Regions from separate parts of the Mycolicibacterium rhodesiae NBB3 genome, predicted to be linked through region 3. Evidence: predicted binding sites of a transcription regulator. Region 3 holds the regulator's gene; each other region holds the start of a gene.

Region 1 (5,468 bases), 2.7 Mb from region 3:
ATTCGGTCGCGCAGCGGATCCGACAGGACCGGCACCGACAATCCCTGTTGGGCGAGTGCATCGACCATCTCTACGGCGGCACCACCTGAATTGGACACCACGCCGATACGTGGTCCTGCGAGTGGCCGCTGCATGTCGAATACCTGCGCAGCATCAAAGAGTTCCTCCCCCGAACTCACCTGGACGGCGCCCGCCTGCGCCAACGCATCGCGCAGCATCGAACTCGGCGCCGCCACGGCGCCAGTATGGCTAGCAGCTGAGCGTGCACCGGCATCGGTCTGGCCGGCCTTATACACCACCACAGGTTTACGAGGTGTGGTCAACCGAACTTGTTCGATGAACGCCCGCGCGTCGGGCAGGCTCTCGACTGCAAAGCACAACGTCGTGCTCGCAGGGTCCGTCCGAAGTTCGGCCATGAGTTCGGCGGCCGACACATCAGAGGCATTGCCGAGCGCGATGACTTTACTAAACCGAACCCGATCGTCATGGGAATACGCCCGTGCTGCCATCGCGTAGGTTCCTGCCTGACTTACCAACGCAATCCCTCCGCCGGCCAGCGGCAGGCCGGCTGCGATCGATGCGTTCAGAAGAGCGTTACAGTCCTGCACACCAAAGCAGTTCGGGCCGATCACCCGCGCGGGGCGGGCGGCTGCAATCACCTCCGCTTGCAGATCCCTTCCCGCAGCGCCGGTCTCGGCGAAGCCCGCGGACAACACCACGATCACCTTCGCTTTGCACGCCAGCTGATCGACTATCGATGGGATGACTCGGCTTGGTACCGCGAGGACCGCTAAATCAACGTCGCGACAGTCCTCGCCGAGCACGTCACCGCTGCTCTTGCAAATGAGTTCGCCGGGGAATACTCCAAGGTTCTCCGTGAGTAGTCGGCCGAGCGTCCCCGGCCGCCGTGATGCGCCTACTAACAGTACGCGCCGCGGCGTGAACAGCGCCGTCAGCAGCCGCATGGCGCGTGTTCAGTCCGGCGGAAGCGCCGGTCGAGTTCACGCTGATCGAATTCCAGGCGCCGACATGCCAGCGGATCGATGGCGCGGATCTCGGCAAGCTCGGCGACACTGGGGGGGCTCAACAGACCGGGCGAGAGGTCGACGACGAGGTTGAACCCCGTGGCGGCACGAACCTCGTCGAGGGTGACATCGGGCCACACCGCACGTAGGCGCGCGTGATTATCGGCCGAGAAGTCGAACACCCCGAGTTCAGTGATGAGCCACTGTGGACCGCCCCCGGTGTAGCCGAGCTCTTTGCGCGACCCCAGCGGGGTCACGTGGCCAATATCGGTGATGAAGTCCACCTTGTCGACCAACGTGCGACCACTTCGGTGCCGTGTTGTCCACAACGTGAGTTCCCCGATGGTGGCCGATATGTTACATCCGCCGCCGCCTCCACCCAGTTTGACTTTGGGCCGCAGCGGATCTGGGCCGATGGCGGTCACGTTGGTGTTGCCGTATCCGTCGATCTGCCCGCCGGAGACGAACATGCGGTCGATATCGCCGCGCAGCGCGGCGTCGAAGAATTCTTCGAATCGCATCCGGTATGCGGCGTCGCGATGCAGGGCAAGGTCATTGCCCGTTGGTGGGATAAACACGGGGTCGGGATTGACCGCATATGTGGCGCCCTCGATCAGGATCATGTCGCGCGCATGGGTGCGACGCGCGACATGCATTGCGACCTGCGCGCACGGGCTGGCGAAACCGTGAAAGACGGCTTCCTTGTCGCGGATGGTCCGCGCCAGTGCAACCACGAACCACTCGTCGAAGCTCCATTCGTCACCGCTCATTGAAACAACTCCTGCCACTGCTGTGTCGAACCACTCCAACCCGTCAGACGTTGCGCATCGATTTCCTGGCGGTAGGACTCCTCCCCGCGGTAGACGTAACGCTCCAGATAGGCTGAGACGGCTTCGGGTCCTTGCTTGGCCGCGTCGAGATACGTCCTCAGATGCACTCGGTCGTAGGCGTATTGGGGATAGCACGACGATGGATGGGCTCCGAAGGGCACCTCGGCCACCGCGGTCACCAAGTGACCGGGAATGACAATGCCGGCCGCGGCCACCGTTTCGGGGCTCTCGACGCTCTCGACTGTTGCCACCACTCGAGTCGACGCGGAGGCAAACCGCTCGTCGAGAACAAACGGTTGGTCGATGTGCAGGTTGCCGTATCTGTCACCGAGCGGTGCGTGGATGCACGCCACGTCGGGAACCAGGGGCGGTACCGCCGTGAGCTTCTCACCGGTGAAGGGGCATTCGATTTGGCCGTACTCCGGGTGCAGGTTGGCGATTCCGGTTCCTTTGACACCGCGCACCGGCAGGAAGGGTACCCCCATCTCGGCCGCGCGCAGCTGCGTGAGGATTGTCGCGCAGCAACTCTCCCGTACCTCGATCGTGCCCGAGGTGGCAGCAAGGCGAAACGCCGGAGCCAAACCCAGGTCTTGTTCAAAGCCGACGTAGCTTTCTTCGCAGACCGCAACACTTCCCGCTGCCACCAGCATGTCGACGTCAATGCTGTGGGCGGATCCGACCAGATGCAGATCGCGGCGGTCGAGCCGAATCATCTCGCGCACCAATGCCATTGGCAGTCGGCCGCACAGACCACCGCCCAGGGCAACGATGTTGCCACTCTGGATCAGCTGCGCCGCCTCGGACAACGATTTGCGTTTGTCCACGTACGGGGAGAACCTGCTCATCGAATACCCGCGCATCCTGTCGCTCGACTGAACCGACGTGGTGATCGCGAAGAATTATTCGCTGGCCACATCGGGGATCACAACGCCCCAAGGTAATCGCCTGCCAATCGGTGGGATATAGCCTGCGGGGCTAGACAGACGGGTCAACCTCGGCCGGAGGGGACATATGACCCTCTCCTGCTGCCAGTTCCTCCAGCGTCCCCCACGCGCGGGCTGCCAGTTCGAGATTGAATCGAGCTTCGGGGTCGTTGATGTCGATCCCGAGCAGATCCCGGATGCGGGAGAGTCGGTACTTCAGTGTGCTGCGGTGGATGTACAGTGCCGCCGTCGTCGTGTCATAGTGGCCACCGCACTGCAAATAGCCCGCCAACGTGGCTACCAGTTGCGAACCCTTCGCTGCGTCGTAGTCGAGTAGGGGGCCAAGCCATTGGCGCACGAAGCTCTCAACGGATTCCTGATTCTCCACTTCGGCAAGGATGCGGTACACGCCAAGTTCGTCGTAGAAGGTGACGGCGGCGGCGGTGACTGCACCGCTTCTCCTTTGCATCTTCAGTGCGAGTTGAGCCTCGTGGTAGGACCGCGGAAAGTCCTGCGGGCGGTCGCACCACCCTCCGACGCCGATGCGACAATTGTCGTCGCCGATGTAGGCGCCGAATGCTGACAGGAACTTCTCTCGATTCACGTCGGCGTCGGAGAGAATGACCACCGTGCTGGCGCGGGCGACAATCAGTGAACCGAGCTGAGCATTGCGCGCTGCGCGGCGGACACCATGGAAGAACTTGTCCATGTCAGCAGCGCGTCCCTCTGGCTCAACGATCAGAACACGATGACATCGGCCAAGATCGTGGCCTAGCGCTTCGGCGCGCGCCAGCGCGCTCTCGTCTGCGGTTCCTAGCAGCAGCTCTTCGACGAGGTCGCGACGCAGACGCAGCTCGGCCTCCGCGAGGCTGCGTAGTCGTGCCAACTCCATTGCCAGCACAGTGGTTCCGTGCTCGAGAGCAACCTTGGCCTGATCTCCGGCAGCTGTTTCTGGGTCAATCAGGGACAGGACGCCCATGATGTCCACGCGCGGGTTGGCCACCGCGGACAGCCGACCGGCCTGACGAATCGGTTCTCCGGCCTGGACGCAGCGTTGCAGCATGGCCTCTCGCGTCGCAGGGTCGTCTTTTGGATAGGGGTCCGGGCAGTTCGGGCCAGCCCACGCTCGCAGGTTCCCGAAGCGGTCCTCGATGGCCACGGGCAACCCGGTCAGCTCGTGCAGCGCGGTGGCGATGCCTTCTTCGCCTTGGCCTTTCGTTGCTATCTCGGTGAAGCGAGCGTGGACGTTGGCGGCGTATTCCAGGGCCGTCACACTCTCGGCCAGAGCCACATTGCTGCGCCGCAGGGCCTCAGTGCTGGCCTGTTCTTTACGATGAAGGCGGGCATTGGCGAGCGCAACGCCGGTTTGCTGTGCCAGAACACGGATAAGGAACTGTTCCCCGGTGGACGGCTCCGTCTCCGCAGCGACAACGAAGTATCCAATATGCGCGTCGAGGCCACGTAGCGGCAACGCCACACACCATGGGTAGCCTGAGAAGTTGAGCACGCCACCCGACGGGCCCAGGGCCTTGATCTGGGGCTCGAGCTCGATGCGCTCCAACGAGACATCGTGGGGGTCAAGCGGATTCTGCCAGCCACGGTCGTTCAGATGAATTCCGACAAATGGACATCGGTAGAACGAGGGAACAGATGTGATGCTGAGTTGGATGATTTTGTTTTCGTCGCCGCTCTGGGTCATGAGCAGCGAAAGCATCAGCAATCCCTGGAGATTGGAGATCTGCTCGCGCAGCTCGATATAGCTCTCCGTTAAGCCATCCTCTTGCGCTACGGCCATGCGCCACGACCTAGCGAGAAGCAAGATACTCGGCGTGGTCGAGATAGTACGGATTCTCCAGCACGATCCCGCCCAAGATCACCTTTGGGTGTGTCTTGAGAACTTCGACCAACATTTCACCGCTGAATCGGCCGAGCTCATAGAGGCAGACAATAACGGCCGGATACTCCTTGAGGAAGTCATTGAGCTCCGACTCGTAGGTCACCAGATCCTCCACACCAGGCATGGCCTCCAGGGCCCATGTCATCTCGCCGGCGCCCCGGGCGAAGGTGTATCCGTCCTCAATCGCCTGACGTATCGCTGAATCCCAGTACTTCAACATCCGATCCGAGGAGAAACTGCCACCTTTGAGGTACGTCTCGCTACTACGGTCGACGGCCAGTTGATTACTGTGGTGTGAGTAACATCGAATCGAGTCCAGATCGCCGTCGGGCTCGGTGGCGTCCGAGACGATGCAGATGCACTTGTCGCCGGCATCCAAGCCTTCCTGCAGGTAGGGAATCAAGATTTCGTTGCGCTCCGCCGCACCTGGGTAGAACGCGCAGACGTGATCCCCGGGCGCCAGGGAAACCCCCATGACGCCAACAGTCGCCGCATCGGTGGTCCTCATATGCCGCATCCCCTGTTCATATTGCCGTCATACGACGGCCATTGTTGAGACGCTAGTCACAAATCGGAAGCCGGTGTTAGTCTTCGCAGGACAGAATCGCACGCTGCACCGTGTCCCGACAGGACTAATAGAATTCGCGCGATAGCTGTCGGTACCTCTTAGCTGGGGCTGAGCGGGCGCTGCGGTGGCGACGATGATCAGTCGGACGCCTGTCGCCGAGCTGGAAACCGACACGCCTCCCGTGCCGCCGACCCGTGGCAGAGGACCTGCCTCCACCGGCTATGT
Region 2 (5,468 bases), 2.4 Mb from region 3:
CCGGGCAACGGATCCGGCACGATCAGGTTGCCGCCGTCGGCCAGCGCCTCGAGCAGGCGACGCCGATCGGAGTACTTGGCCTTCAGCAGTGAGCGCCCGTCGAGGTACAGGATGTCGAACGCCCAGAATTCCACGCGGGTCGACCGCGCGCGGTTCTGCATTTCCGAGAAGCTCGGCACGCCGTGTTTGTCGAGGGCCACCGCCTCGCCGTCGAGGATGACGTGGTGATCGGCGAGATCGGCAGCGAGCGAGGCGAACTGAGGATACTCGCCGGTGACATCGCGGCCGCGGCGTGACCGCACATTGAGTTTGCCGTGATTGGCGTCGACCAGGACTCGGTAGCCGTCCCATTTGCCCTCGAACGCCCACTGCGCCGAGGTCAGCTTCGCGATCGAGCCCTCCGTCGAGAGCATCGGTGCCAGATCGCTGGCCTGTGGGTTGGCCTGTTCCTTCATACGATGCGCCAGCCAATTCTTGCCGTCGGTCTGAATGAGCGCGTATCGGCCGTCGATCTTCTTGCCGTGCAACGTGATTATGACTTCGCCGCCCTTGGCCGGACCGTCTGGAGCGTGGTCACGAAATTTCTCGGTCTCGTAAGTGCCGGTGTCCCAGATGACCACCTTGCCGCCGCCGTACTCGCCCTTCGGGATTTCACCCTCGAAGCTTCCGTACTCGAACGGATGATCCTCGGTGTGCACGGCCAGGTGGTTGACCGACGGTGTATCGGGCAGGTTCTTCGGGACCGCCCATGACACCAGCACGCCGTTGCGCTCCAGCCGGAAGTCGTAGTGCAGCCGACGCGCGTGATGCTCCTGGATGACGAAGAAGTCGTCGTTGCCCGGCGTGGGCGCGACGTGCGGTACCGGCTCAGGTGTCTTACCGGCGTCGCGCATGCTGCGGTAGGTGGTGAGCGCGTCAGCCACGGGGGCGTCGGTGTCCATCTGAGCCAGCAGGTCACCGTCGCGTTCAACGCGTTCCAGCACCTCGTCGAAGCGAAGGTGCCGCAGCTCGGGATCCTCGATCTCATCCCAGGTGCGGGGCGCGGCGACGGTCGGCTCGTCCCGGCCCCGCAGCGAATACGGCGCGATCGTGGTCTTGTTCCCGTTGTTCTGGCTCCAGTCCAGGAACACCTTGCCTGCGCGAAGGCTTTTCGTCATCGTCGCGGTGACCCGTTTGGGCATCGCCTGCTCCAGCTGCTGCGCCACCCGTTTCGCGAGCACCGACGCGCCTCGCGAACTGATCGGCTCGTCCAGTGGCACATACAGGTGCAGCCCCTTGCTCCCGCTGGTCAGTGGGAAGGTAGTCAGTCCCATGCCGGCGATCAGTTCACGTACCTCGTGAGCGACCTCGCACAGCTGCCGGAATGTCACGCCTTCACCGGGATCCAGGTCGAACACCACCCGTGTGGCCGGCCCCGGCGTCTGTTCGGCTCCTTCGTCTCTGGTCCATGTGCTGACGAATCGCCACTGCGGCACGTGCACTTCCAATGACGCCTGCTGCGCAATCCACGCCAGTCCCTCGGCGCTATTGATGATCGGATATGTGGTGGTCCCCGACTTGTGCGCGATCGAGCCCCGCTCGAGCCAGTCGGGTGCCGACGAGGCCAACTGCTTCTCGAAGAACGATGGCTCGTCAACACCGTTGGGCCAGCGTTTACGGGTGACCGCTCGGCCCGCGATGTGGGGCACCATCACCTCGGCGATGCGGACGTAGTAGTCGAAGACTTCTTGTTTCGTGACGGCCTTCGGCCGCAATTCCGTCGCTGGGTACAGCACCTTATCCGGGTTGGTCAGTTTCACCCGACCGAACTGATCCACCACCACACGGTATTACCCCGGGTAGCCTGGCTGTATGACGAGAATCTTCGCGGCGTGCCTGCTCGCGGCTGCTGCCGTCGTCGCGGCAGCGCCTCCCGCAGGTGCCGATCCGCAAGATCTTCTCCCCTACTGCTCCGGCGATCAGACGCCGATGGACAACAATTGCCGGCCGATGGCCCACCAAGAGTTCACCCACAACGGAAGCGGCCTCACCCCGAACGTGCCGATCGGGCTGAACCCCACGAATCCCGCGGTCGTCGGCTAGCAAGTTTGGTGACCCGACCCTCTAGGCGGCGTTAGGTTCCGGTCCACCCGGTTCATGCGGGTTGTCCTTTGACGGTTCGTAGTCGGGTGGCCCGTACAGCCATTCCTCGTCGAACCATTCGTTTTCCGACGGTTGGCCACCGTATGAGGTTTCGTCATCTGCCCCGTTGGCCGATTCGCCCACCACCATTTCAACGGGCGGTTCGTCGTTGGGTGGGCGGAGTCGTTCGGGGCGGTGGTAGTTGTTGACGCGGGATTGGCCGGTGTCGAGGTGCTCTGGCGGAATCCATTCGACGTCGTTGTCGGCGTTGATCCGCGTCGTCCACCCGTCCGGCCCGACCATGCGATTGTCCGGGCCGCAGGCCAGCCCGAGTTCGTCGACGTTGGTCTGCCCGTCATCGGCCCAGTCCTTGGCAGCGTGATGCACCTGACTGCCATAGGCAGGCACGGTGCAGCCCGGTTTGGTGCAGCCCCCATCGCGCGCGATGAGCATGATCCGCTGCGCCGGCGAGGCGACGCGGCGGGCGCGGAACAGATCCAGCGCCGATCCGGTGGCCCCGTCGAACACTGCAAGGTAGTGATTGGCGTGAGCAGCCATCCGGATCACGTCCTTGATCGGGATCACCGAGCCGCCGCCGGTGATCCCGACCCCGGCACGGGATTCGAGGTCCTGCAACGTGGTGCGGATGATGATCGAGGTCGGCAATCCGTTGTGCTGGCCCAGCTCACCACTTTCCAGCACACTGCGCCCGACCGCGACGAGCGCATCGTGCTGACGCTGCGCCAGACTACGGTGGTCGTTGTCGATTTGTTCCTGCGTCGGAGTTCCTGAGACACAGGGGATCTCGTCCGCAGGGTTACACATTCCCGGCGCGGCCCACTTGGCAAAAATCGCCTCGTAGATCGCCCACGCCTCGGGAGTGAGGTTTCCCTTGAGCGGGGTCATCTTGTCGCGTCCCTGCGGCCCCTTCGATACCCCGCGTCGGCGTGCACGTTCGGTGTCATCGGGTTCGGGGCCGTCCTGGTCGAGCATGAAGATTGCGCGCTCGGCATAGTCTTTAAGTTCTTTGGGCCCCACACCGGTGGCGACGTACACCCAGTCAGCCTCGATCACCGCGCGCGACGCGGTATCGACGAACCCTGGGATTCGGTCCATCGCCTCGCGGATCTTTTCCACGTGCTCGCCGTTGATCAGCCCATTCGCTTGGGCGGCAGCGGTGCACGGCAACAGCGGGTCGAGCGGTTCACCGGTCAGAGATCGTCGCGGACCCAACTGTGCGGCCTCATCCAGGCGTCGGCCGGCCTCGGATGTCGAGATTCGCCATCGGATCGCCAACACCTGTCGCCACGACTTGGCGCCCATCTCTTTGGCGGTCGTCTCGCACTGCAACCGCGCCAGTAAGCGGTGGCTCTGCGCGGGCAACTGGCACCACAACATGTCGAGGTCATCGAGCGCGCTGACCAACTCGCGTGTGGTGAGTGCATCGATCGACAGTGCGGCCAACTCGTCGTGCGCAACACGCAGTGCGGCTATCGCCGCCGCTACCGCTTCCGCACCCATGACTAGAACATATGTTCGATCTCTAAGAACTCTCTAGAAGAAATTCGAAGAGTTTCATGAGGGTGCCGACGAGATCGACGCAACGTGAAACTGTTGTGACGCAAGTGATTCGGCTACTCGTCGAACGACAGCGCTTCGAACGGCTCGGTGGGCGTCTCGGCGATAGCCACCTTCGCCGCCGAGTCGGTGGGGATCGCGTCGCCGTGCAATGCGGCGAGTGCGGCATTGGTGCCCACGTCGCGTCCCGCCCGCTCGCTCAGCAGCCAACGGACCTCAAGCAGATCGCAATAAGCCTGGATCGGCGTGCCCTTGTTGCCGACGACATCGTGGGCCAGCTGCTCGTACGGGGTCAGCACCTCGATCACCCACAACCTGGCTGCGGTCCGCTCGTCGATATCGTGGCCCTCTTCCCGGCATAGCTGCGCCTGGTATGCCTGCAGGTCGCCGAGCAGGATGCGCGCCTGCCCCTCTCCCACATCCAGTCCGGTGAGCTGCTCCAGACGTTGCGCGTGATAGCGCCGATCACCAACGGCGACATGAAGTTTCAATTCACCGGACTCGACCGGCTGCAGCGACACCTCGTCCACGGCGAAGCCGAGCTCGTTGAGACGGCGCACCGTGCCCTCGACCCGATAACGGTCGGTGAAGCCGAAGACGGGCTCGGCGTGCAACGCGTCCCACAACGTCTCGTACCGTGCCCTGGTCTGTTCGGCTTCGGCAATGAGCACGTCCTCCAACGCCGATCGTCCGAGCCGCTCGGCGAGGTCTGTCATACCCATCGCGACGTTCTCCACCATGATCTCGAGGTCGTGTTCGCGCTGCCCGCGGCTCAAAACCGGGTGCACTTCGGATGTTTCGGCGTCGACGAGCCACGCCTGCAGCAGCTGGCCGTCGCGGGAGAAAAGCGTGTTCGCCAGCGAGCAGTCGCCCCAGAAGACACCGTGCCGGTGCAACTCCACCAGCAGGCCGGCCATCGCGTCCAGCAGCCGCGCTCGGTGCTTCGGCTGGTCGGAGGGGAGTCGCATGAACAACCGCCGATACTGCCAAGACCCGTCGAGGAAACGGGTGACGAGGATCGCGGTGTCGAACTCGGGCTGCAGCACCACCCCCGCGGGGCGGACCGCGGGCAGACCCATCTCCTCCAGGCGTCGCAGCACCTCGTATTCCTTGACCGCGATGCGGGGAGGCATGTCCTTGACCGCCCATAGTGCGCCGTCGGCGTCGACGAACTTCACCAGGTGCCGGCTGGGGCCAACAGCGATGTCACGCAGCGGGACGTCGGGAACGGACCACTGATCCAGAGACCTGTCCCACGGCAGCCCCAGCAGACCCGGAGTCGGTGTCCGGAGCCGGAACTCCGGTGCTCTCATGCTAATTCAGACGCTCACCCGACTGCGGGTGGAACAGGTGCACCACTCCGTCGGGATGCTTGCGCAGTTTGACCGAGTCGGCGAGCTTGGGCGCGGTGCGCGGGTTGCACCGCGCGACCAGTTCGACGCCGGATCCCGCGTGCGTGTAGACGTACGCCTCGCTACCGAGATCCTCGACGAGGTCGACGACGACGTCGACACCGCCGGAGTCGGTGAGCTCGAACTGTTCGGGCCGGATGCCGATGGTGACCTCGGACAGCCCTGCCTCGCTGATCTTGCCGATCTCGGCGCGCTCCAATTCCAGTGTGGAGTCACCGATCTTGACCCCGTCGGGCGCGACGGGCAGCGTCACGAGATTCATGGCAGGCGATCCGATGAAGCCCGCGACGAACGCGTTGGCCGGACGATCGTACAGCTCGTTCGGGGAGGCGAACTGCTGCAGCTTGCCGAACCGCA
Region 3 (5,468 bases):
CCGCTGCGTTTGACCACTGCGAGAACCGCGGTCTCGACCGTCGTGAAACGACGACCACACTCCGGACACGATCTGCGGCGCCGAATGGCTTGGCCTTCGTCGGTTTCCCGGGAGTCGACGACCCTGGAATCGGGATGGCGACAGAACGGACAGTGCATCACCGCTCCTTCGCCGAGCCAACAAATGACTACCTCAACCGCCTCTGAGCGTACCTGCGTGGCAGTCCGCCAGCCCAGATTCGTGCCCAATGCGGCGGGCCTCGTCATTGCCCGTGCGAATACGCTTGTGCGGTCGAGGTTTTCACCGGACACGACACACCGTCAGCTGATTGGCGCGATCAGCGTCTGGCCGGCGTGCACTGAGACGGAGTCGAGGTGGTTGAGTTCGCGGATCCGGTCGACGACCGGGCCCACCGGTGCGTCGGGGGCCACCCGCCCGGCCACCTGCTGCAGCGTCTCGCCGGTCTGCACCTGGACCACGGCCAACCGGTCGGGCACCGGCGCCGATTCCCCGACGACCCCGCCGAACTGTGCCACCAGGCCGAGCCACACCGTGATCCCGGCGGCGACCAGCGCCAGCAGGACCGTGGTGACCGGGGTGATCGGCTTGCGACGATGCGAGGCGCGCGATACCAGCACGCCCGAGTTGCGGTACCGCACCGGTGCACCGCCCGGCCGACGCGAAACAGGGCGCCGCCGGGCGCCGGCAGGCCGAATTCCGGGCCTGACCACTGGTATTGCCCGGTTCTCCCGGGTCTCGAGAATCGTCATCTTCCTGCCTTCCGGTTCGAGTCTTTCGCTCTTGTGTTCGAACATACTCGATCATCTGTTCGATTAATAGAACATGTGATCGAACTGTTGCCGAACGATATCGCGGCCCACCGACAAGTCCTGTCCGCCCGCATCCGCACGCCGGCAGCGCGCGACACGCCTCGAACACATGTTTGATTAATCGTCGGCCAAGGGCTACATTCGCGCCATGGATTCGGACAGCGGTACCCCGAACGGCACGGACAGCACGGGTGGGCGCGGTGGGCTCGATACTGGTCTGACGGAGCGTCAGCGCACCATTCTCGACGTGATCCGCGCCTCGGTGACCACCCGCGGCTATCCCCCGAGTATCAGAGAGATCGGCGACGCGGTCGGCCTGACATCGACGTCATCGGTGGCTCATCAGCTGCGCACCTTGGAGCGCAAGGGCTACCTGCGCCGCGACCCCAATCGTCCGCGTGCCGTGGACGTGCGCGGCGCCGACAGCCTCCCCTCGATCGTCGCCACCGATGTCGCCGGGTCCGATGCTCTGCCGGAGCCGACATTCGTACCGGTGCTGGGCCGCATCGCCGCCGGTGGACCGATCTTGGCCGAAGAGGCTGTCGAGGATGTCTTCCCGCTACCACGAGAACTGGTCGGCGAAGGTTCACTGTTCCTGCTGAAGGTGGTCGGCGACTCCATGGTCGACGCGGCGATCTGCGACGGCGACTGGGTGGTCGTGCGTCAGCAGAACGTCGCCGACAACGGTGACATCGTGGCCGCGATGATCGACGGCGAGGCGACGGTGAAGACGTTCAAGCGCACCCGCGGTCAGGTGTGGCTGATGCCCCACAACCCCGCATTCGACCCTATTCCCGGCAACGACGCAGCCGTGCTGGGCAAGGTTGTGACGGTCATCCGTAAGGTCTAGCGGACGTCGTCGTCGGCGACGAAACCGTTCACCCGTGCGAGTTCTTCACTCGCGAACCATATTTCGGCACTGGCGTCCTCGTACATCGTGCTGCCGGGCGCCCAGTACACGCCTGTCTTGGTGTTGGCCTTGACCGGATATCCGTCCGGCGCCTGGTTCGGGTCGTCGAGCGGCATCAGGAACGCTATCCGCGGCTCGGGCTCGTCGACCTCGATTCGCGCGTGCCGCCCGGTGTCGGTGAGCGGATCGCGGGCGATCACCGGGGGAACGGTGATGACGGCCGTCGGCGCGGTGTCCACCGCGTCGGAGTCCTCATCCTCGGCGGGTTCGACAGATTCGACGGGTTGGTCGGGTTCGTCAAAGGGTGCCGGCGGCTCCTCCTGGACGTCCGGCGGAGGGGCTCCCCACACGTCGTCGTCCGGTGCGTGAACCTCGTCGCTGCGCAGCCACTCCTCGACATGAGACCGATCGTCGTCATGCGGTGGTGCCTCTTCGCCGTGCGGCAGGTCGTGCCCGTGGGGCTCATCGACACCGTGGGGAGCTGACCCCAACCCCTCACTGGCGTAGCGGTCGCCGAACATCGCCGCGGCGTACTCGTCGTCGGTGGTCATTCGCTCAGGTGAGCCGCCAGTGCCGTAGGCGCTTTCAGACTCACCTCCGAACCTGTTGTCCGCCATCGGATAACCGTCCGGCGCGAAGGGGTCTTCACCCTTGCGCCGCCGCAGCAGTGTCGCCAGCAACACAGCGCCGACGAGGATCACCAACGGCACCAGTGCCAGCAGCCACCACCAGCTGAACTTGAACCAATTCTTACCGCCGGAATCGTCGGATGCCTGCGAGCCGTTGGGTGCCTCGGGCGACTTCTGCCCCGGGACCTCGAGGCCGGACAGTTCGGAAGCCAGATTCGCCGGTTCGGTCGTGAATTGGTTCTTCGACCGATCCCACGAGACGACACCGCCGCTGAATCTCTGCGTGACGACATCGCCGGCTTCGGTCTGATCGGCCATCGGCGCGCCCAGCGCGCCCTTCGCCCCTTCCAGCCGGTCCCACGCCGCCGCCATGGCGCCGCGCACGATCACCGCACCGTATTCGGGCGTCCAGAAGATGACCGGCTTGTCCTCAGCAGCAAAGCTGCTCATGCGGCTCTCGGTGGCGAGCCCGCCGTCGACCTCGCTGCTGATCGGGAAGCCGAGATCACCCTCGGGGCCACCCACGCTCTCGTACTTGGCCAGCACCTGGCCGGTCACGACGTTCGCGCCGGTCGCCGGCGTGTAGAAGATCGCGCCGCCGGCGAAGTTCTGCCGCAGGCCGTCCTTGCCGATGGGGGTCGCTTCGCCCTCGGCGGCGCCAAGGGGACCCAGCGCTCCCCCGGCGGCACGCCTGGCCGCGTTGATCGCCGCTTCGGGGTCGTCGGGAATCTTCAGGTCGCCGAGACGCGCCGCCAACTCCGGCGGCACCGTGGTGAAGGTCTTCTTCCGGAGGTCGTATGACAGTTCACCGCCCGTGAACTTCTGGCTGACGACACTGCCGCGGTAGACCTCATCCTCCGCAGGGACGCCGAGCTCTCCCGCCGAACCCCCGAGCGTGTCCCACGCGGCGTTGATCGGACCGCGGACCACTCGCGCGCCAGTCGCAGGGGTAAAGAAGATCACCGGCTTGTCCGTCGCGCTGAACGTGACATTGCGACTGTCCGGCGCGCGGCCTGGGCCCTCATCGATGGTCGGGAAGCCGAGATCGCTGTCGGCGGGTCCGCCCAGCGACTCGTACTTCTCGAGGATCGCGCCTTGCACGAAGTGCGCGCCGGTGGCCGGCGTAAAGAACATCTTGCCGCCAGCGAAGTTCTGACCGAAGCCCTCTCCGATCGGGTAGACGTCGCCGTTCCTGGGCCCCAGTGCCCCGCCGTCACCACCGCTGGCCTCCCACGCCGCCGTGATGGCACCGTTCGCGTCGGCCTCCGGCTGCGCCGCCGTAACCGGTGCCAGCAAAACAGTCGTCGACACCGCCAGCAAACCGATGACCACTCGAGGCATCACCATGCGGCGCCGACTCTTCTGCCTGCTCATTCACCCTCCCGCAGTCGGCCAAAATTCCATGAAACGTACCGCGCCCGTCAACTGTCCGTCAGATGACGGCAATAACCAAGGGACACACCAGACTCTCGAAGAGAAAATACCCCGACAAAGCGCAATAACCTGGGAACTTGCGCAGTGAAGCGCCGAATCGCGTTGCCGCGGCGCTGAACGCACGGTCCTAGAGTCAAAACCCGTGCCACCCATGCCGACCAGCCTCGCCCCACTGAGGTGCATTCACCGCGAGCGTCGAATCCGGCGAAATCGCCTCCGTCACCCCGCTTGAGGACGATGCCGACCCTTCCCCCTGCTCGCGAATCTGCCCGGCTCGATCCGTCACAGATCCCGCATTGCCACTGCGGCCGTCCGGCGCGGCTGGCTGCGTGACGGGCCTGGTGCCTCCACCATGCGCGCGCCGACGAATTCGTCGGCGTCTCATGGGAGGAACTCACCGACCTGCCGGCGGCTGAACTTCGCCGCGTTGCCGACACTCGCGGCAACGAGGCGATCTACGGCGGCTCATACGGGTGGGCCGGCGCGGGCAGATTTGACCATGCTCAGAGCCAGGTGCACCGCTTCTTGAATTTTCTTGGCGGCTACACATTTTCGCGACACTCCTACAGCTTGTGCGCGACGGGAGTGATCATGCCGCGGGTGGTTGGCACCCACGACGACCTGTTCAAGCGCTCGAAAGAATGGGAAGTCATCGTCGGACACACCGATCTGCTCGTGCGCTTCGGCGGTTTGGCCATGAAGAACACCGGCATCAATCATGCTGGGACCACCTCCCATCCGGCCCGCGCTGCACGCGGCGGATGGCGCACTGCCGCACCATCGTCACCGTCAGCTGGTCGTTGCAGCGAACACGACACGGTGAGCAGGCACCGTGGATGGGACTGACCCTGGCGGCCATGCTCGGCGAGATCGGCTTTCGCGGAGGGGGTTTCGGTCATGGCAACGGGTCGATGAACTAACCTGGGCTGCCGCCTCTGCGCTGCAGACTCCCCTCGCTTCCGCAAGGCCTCAACCCGGTGCAGACCTTCATCCCCGTCGCCGCGATCAGCGCCATACTTTTGAATCCGGGCAAAAAAGTTCGATTACAACGGACGCCGATTGACCTATCCCGACATCAAGTTGGTCTATTGGGCCGGCGGCAATCCCTTTCACCATCACCAGAACATCGCGCGGTTGCGCCGGGCGTTGGGTCGGGTCGACACGGTCGTCGTGCACGAGCCGTACTGGACGGCGATGACCAAGCACGCCGACATCGTCGTCCCGTCGACCACCGCGTATGAACGCGATGACTATTCGGCTTCGCTAAACGACCCTCTGTTCGTAGCGATGCCCGCCCTCGCCGAGCGGTTCACCGAGGGCCGCACCGTGCAGCAGTGGCTCGCGCATCTCTATGACAAGTGCTCTGCCGGAATGGAATTCGCGGTGCCGATGTTCGACGAGTTCTGGCGCCTTGGCCGGTTGCGTCTGCCGACCGAGCCCGGATTGACCTTGCTTGGTGGTTTTCGCCGATCCCGTCACACACCGGCTCGGCACTCCCAGCGGACGCATCGAGATCTTCTCCGACGAGAACGCCTTCTCCTACGACGACTGCGCCGGTCACCCGGCCTGGTACATCGACCACGGGTGACGCTTCGACGTGACGTATCCCACATTGGTTTGCCGCGATGTTCGAAGGGGAAATACCAGGTCACCAACGAAAGGGAG

The links. The regulator LexA, encoded in region 3, represses DNA repair genes until DNA is damaged. The targets are predictions, from matches to a motif close to CGAACANNTGTTCG.
Region 1: a site for LexA is predicted at 2,748-2,761, ahead of MYCRHN_RS14360 (CoA transferase subunit A). Genes of this name have one in related genera too.
Region 2: a site for LexA is predicted at 3,647-3,660, ahead of MYCRHN_RS15995 (HNH endonuclease signature motif containing protein). Genes of this name have one in related genera too.

What each region holds. Positions count from the first base shown of each region.
Region 1 covers NC_016604.1:2,945,534-2,951,001, reverse strand. Annotated here, with positions in the region: gene MYCRHN_RS14370 (acetate--CoA ligase family protein) at 1-965, opposite strand, end outside; gene MYCRHN_RS14365 (CoA-transferase) at 953-1,795, opposite strand; gene MYCRHN_RS14360 (CoA transferase subunit A) at 1,792-2,700, opposite strand; gene MYCRHN_RS14355 (PucR family transcriptional regulator) at 2,831-4,573, opposite strand; gene MYCRHN_RS14350 (MEDS domain-containing protein) at 4,584-5,183, opposite strand.
Region 2 covers NC_016604.1:3,284,365-3,289,832, reverse strand. Annotated here, with positions in the region: gene MYCRHN_RS16005 (ATP-dependent DNA ligase) at 1-1,820, opposite strand, end outside; gene MYCRHN_RS16000 (hypothetical protein) at 1,852-2,082, shown strand; gene MYCRHN_RS15995 (HNH endonuclease signature motif containing protein) at 2,104-3,642, opposite strand; gene MYCRHN_RS15990 (DUF4032 domain-containing protein) at 3,756-5,012, opposite strand; gene MYCRHN_RS15985 (ABC transporter ATP-binding protein) at 5,014-5,468, opposite strand, start outside.
Region 3 covers NC_016604.1:5,664,865-5,670,332, forward strand. Annotated here, with positions in the region: gene nrdR (transcriptional regulator NrdR) at 1-158, opposite strand, end outside; gene MYCRHN_RS27245 (LysM peptidoglycan-binding domain-containing protein) at 321-770, opposite strand; gene lexA (transcriptional repressor LexA) at 979-1,680, shown strand; gene MYCRHN_RS27255 (sunset domain-containing protein) at 1,677-3,743, opposite strand; partial or broken gene MYCRHN_RS31725 (molybdopterin-dependent oxidoreductase) at 4,087-5,376, shown strand.